DNA from 2 places in the Aurantimonas sp. A2-1-M11 genome. Region 2 is predicted to be linked to the other one. Evidence: predicted binding sites of a transcription regulator. Region 2 holds the regulator's gene; the other holds the start of a gene.
The links. The regulator LexA, encoded in region 2, represses DNA repair genes until DNA is damaged. The targets are predictions, from matches to a motif close to TGTTCNNNNTGTGTTCNG.
Positions count from the first base shown of each region.

Region 1 (2,201 bases), on a different contig from region 2:
GGCAGACGCAGCGGAAATAGGCCAGCGCGTCGCGCACCTCCATGCGCTCGTAGAAGCGCGGGCCGCCGATGACGCGGTAGTTCAGGCCCATGGTGACGAAGCGGTCCTCAAACTCGCGCATCTGGAACGAGGCGCGCACCAGGATCGCCATGTCGTTGAGGTTGTGGTCGTTGCGCCGCTGCAGATCCTCGATCGCCTCGCCGATCGCCCGGGCCTCTTCCTCCGAATCCCAGCCGGCATTGACCTCGACCTTCTGGTGCTCGGGGTCGGAATGGTCGGTGAACAGGGTCTTGCCGAGCCGGTCCTCGTTGTGGGCGATCAGGTGCGAGGCCGCGCCCAGGATGTGGGCGGTCGAGCGGTAGTTGCGCTCCAGCCGGATCACAGTCGCGCCGGGAAAATCCTTGTCGAAGCGCAGGATGTTGTCCACCTCGGCGCCGCGCCAGCCATAGATCGACTGGTCGTCGTCGCCGACGCAGCAGATGTTGACGGGCGGACGGCTCCCCCGGTCGCTGCCTTGCGCGGCGGGCAACGCGGGCGACGGGCTGATCTCCCCCCTTGTGGGGGAGATCACCTTGCTTGAAGCCTCGTCACGCTGCTTCGGACGCTGGGCGAGCAGGCGCAGCCACAGATACTGGGCGACGTTGGTGTCCTGGTACTCGTCGACCAGGATGTAGCGGAAGCGGTCGTGATACTCGCCCAGCAGATCCGTATGGGTCCGGAAGATTGCGATGGGATGCAGCAGCAGATCGCCGAAGTCGCAGGCGTTGAGCGCCTTCAGCCGTGCCTGGTAGGCCGCATAGAGCTCCCGGCCCTTGCCATTGGCGAAGGCACGCGCGTCCCCCTCGGGAATGTCCTTCGGCGTCAGTGCCTTGTTCTTCCAGCCATCCAGCATGTTGGCGAAGGTGCGGGCCGGCCAGCGCTTGTCGTCCAGGCCCTCGGCCTGAATGAGCTGCTTGATCAGCCGGATCTGGTCGTCGGTATCGAGGATCGTGAAGTTCGACTTCAGCCCCGCCAGCTCGGCGTGGCGCCGCAGGATCTTGACGCCGATGGAGTGGAAGGTGCCGAGCCACGGCATGCCCTCGACCTGCTCGCCGACGAGGAGGCCGATGCGCTGCTTCATCTCGCGCGCCGCCTTGTTGGTGAAGGTCACGGCGAGGATCTGCGAGGGCCAGGCCCGGCCGGTGGCCAGGATATGGGCGATGCGCGTCGTCAGCACGCGCGTCTTGCCGGTGCCGGCGCCGGCCAGCACCAGCACCGGTCCCTCGGTGGTTTCCACCGCCGCGCGCTGTTCCGCGTTGAGGCCTGAGAGATAGTCCGGCGCGCCGGCGTTGCGCACGACGCCGCGAGCCGACAGCGCACGGGCGGCGATGCCGCCGGGACGGGCCGGCGGGACCCCGGTTGATTCGTCGAAATCTGTCATCAGCGCCAATGTAAGACTTCGCGCGCGGAACACTACAGCAACGGCCCGAAAATCGGAATCGATCCTCGGGAAGCACGACGCGGAGATTCAACGGGTTAGAGCGTCCTGTCGGGCGCACGGCGGTCCGGGCAACCATCACGCCAGCAAGTCGCCGAACGCATCCGGCGCACAATGCGCGGGACCTTCGTTGCACCAGGATCGCGACCGGCTAGTATGGGCCGAACGCGATGGAGCAGGCGATCATGGACGACAGGACCCCGACGATCACCCAGGCGATGATCGACGCCTATGACGAATACACGCACCTGACGCTGGATCGTCGCGGCTTCATGTGCCGGCTGACCGCGCTGGCGGGATCGGCGACGGCTGCCGCAGCGATCGTGCCGCTGATGGCCGCCTCCAGCGCCCGCGCCGCCATGGTCGCGCCGGACGATTCCCGCCTGTCCGCCGTCTGGGCCACCTTCCCCGGCACCACCGGCGAGATGAAAGCCTATGTGGCCCGGCCTGCCGACGCGGCCGACACGGCCCTGCCCTGCGTGCTGGTGATCCACGAGAACCGCGGCCTCAACGGCCACATCCAGGACGTCGCCCGGCGGCTGGCGCTGGAAGGCTTCCTCGTCGTGGCGCCCGACTTCCTGTCGCCGGCCGGCGGTACGCCGCCGGACGAGGACAGGGCGCGCGAGATGATCGGCCAGCTCGACGCCGAGGGGCGCATCGGCAACGCCGTGGCCGCGCGGCAGTGGCTTGCCGGGCGCCAGGACAGCACCAGGCGCGTCGGGGC
Region 1 is NZ_JAZHLI010000006.1:6,288-8,488, forward strand. It holds gene VQ042_RS04105 (ATP-dependent helicase) at 1-1,420, opposite strand, end outside; gene VQ042_RS04110 (dienelactone hydrolase family protein) at 1,663-2,201, shown strand, end outside.
Region 1: the regulator LexA is predicted to act here: its motif matches at 1,446-1,463, upstream of VQ042_RS04105 (ATP-dependent helicase).

Region 2 (2,201 bases):
TGACACCCGGCGCGATCGCCCTGGCGGCCAGCGGCGGCCATCCGGACCTCTGCGTCCGCGCCCGGCCGAAAGTGGCGATCCTGGCCACAGGCGACGAACTCGTCTTGCCCGGCGAAGCCATCGGCCCCTCGCAAATCGTCGCGTCCAACACCTTCGGCGTGGCCGCGCTCGTGCGCGAGGCCGGCGGCGTGCCGCTCAATTGCGGGATCTCGCCCGACCGGGAATCGGCCATCGACGCGCAGCTGGCCAAGGCGCTGGCCGACGGCGCCGACATCTTCGTCACCATCGGCGGCGCCTCGGTCGGCGACCACGACCTCGTCGGCAAGGTCTTCGCCGCCCGCGGCGTCTCGCTGGATTTCTGGAAGGTGGCGATGCGCCCCGGCAAGCCCTTGATGGCTGGCAGGCTCGGCGACATGCGCGTCGTCGGCCTGCCCGGAAATCCCGCTTCCTCGATGGTCGCGGCGACGCTGTTCCTTGCGCCACTGGTCCGTCGCCTCGCGGGCCGCCCGGACAGGCCCCTCCGACGCCGGGGGATCCTCGCTGCGCCGATGCCGGAAAACGGCGACCGCACGGATTTCGTTCGCGCCCGGATCAAGCCGGACGACGCTGGCCCGCCCCGGATCGTGCCGCTGCCGCGGCAGGATTCGTCGTTGTTGTCGATCTATGCCGCCGCCGATGCCCTGCTGGTTCGCCCCGTCGGCGCGGCACCCGCGCAAATCGGCGATCCGTGCGACTATGTCCCCCTGACGGCGCTGGAGCCACTTGCAGAACACAACTAGAACAGATAGGTTTGTTCAGGTTTTGTTTTGAGGAGTCGCCCGGATGCTGACGCGCAAACAGCACGATCTTCTGGTGTTCGTGAACGATCGGGTGCGCGAGACCGGCGTGCCCCCGTCCTTCGACGAAATGAAGGATGCGCTGGACCTGCGGTCCAAATCCGGCATCCATCGCCTGATCACCGCGCTCGAGGAGCGGGGCTTCATCCGCCGCCTGCCCAACCGGGCCCGGGCGCTCGAGATCCTGAAACTGCCGGAATCGATCCAGGGCAACCGCCCGGCTCCGGTCGGACGCACCGGCTTCAAGCCGAGCGTCATCGAAGGCAGCCGCGATACGGGCCGCCCCGCGGCGGCCACCCAGGCGCAACCGGCCAGGGCAGCCGCATCGACGTCGATCCCCGTCATGGGCCGTATCGCCGCCGGCGTGCCGATCTCGGCCATCCAGCACAACACCCATTCCATCGTCGTGCCGCCGGACATGCTGGGCAGCGGCGAGCATTACGCCCTCGAGGTGAAGGGCGACTCAATGATCGAGGCCGGCATTCTCGACGGCGACACGGTGGTCATCCGCCGCGGTGAGACCGCAACGCCGGGCGAGATCGTGGTCGCACTGGTCGACGACGAGGAAGCGACGCTGAAGCGGTTTCGCCGGCGCGGTGACACGATCGCGCTGGAAGCGGCGAATCCCGCCTACGAGACGCGGATCTTCGGGCCCGACCGCGTCAAGGTGCAGGGCAAGCTGGTCGGGCTCATCCGTCGCTACTGATCGGGCTTCGCCGGCAGGTGCTGTTCGCAAAGGCCCGGTTCAGCGTTTTCGGTCAGGTGCGCGTCGAAGCGCCTGACGCGGACTTTCGACCGGCCGTTATTCGGCATCTGCCGCGCGAGCGGCGTCCGGATTCGGGGCCGGTCCGGCGGGCGGCGTCTGCATGTTCGCGGCGGTGCCCGGCGCCTCCCGCCGCGGCGGAGCTTGCGCTGCTGGCGGCTCGGCATCCGGTGCGGCCGGCTTGCGCCAGTATTCGGGCCAGGGCGCCAGGCGATGGGCTTTCCACCGCGTCGGCGGATCCTCGATGGCCTGCACGACCACGGGTCGGCCGGTCGCCGCATCCCGGCTGATGGCCAGCGAGCCACTGTGCCGCAGGGTGCGCAGCGTCACCAGAATGGCGCCCGAACGACATGCACTAAGGCGGATCGCCCGCGAGACGATCGCCACATCCCCTTCGTCGCAGGCGTCACCCGTCCGGGCGTAATCCTCCGTCCAGATCACCCACAATCCGCTGCGGGTCGCAAAACGGCAATATTCAGCTGCGCAATCGGCCGGAACCGTCGGGCGCTGCCGGTCGGCCGAGGCAGCCCGCGGCGCGCGGGCCTCGAAAGCCCGCTCCCATTGGTCGGCGACGAAGGCGCTGGGGCGTGCCCTCAGGAAGG
Region 2 is NZ_JAZHLI010000003.1:87,254-89,454, forward strand. It holds gene VQ042_RS02250 (molybdopterin molybdotransferase MoeA) at 1-779, shown strand, start outside; gene lexA (transcriptional repressor LexA) at 823-1,542, shown strand; gene VQ042_RS02260 (ComEC/Rec2 family competence protein) at 1,639-2,201, opposite strand, start outside.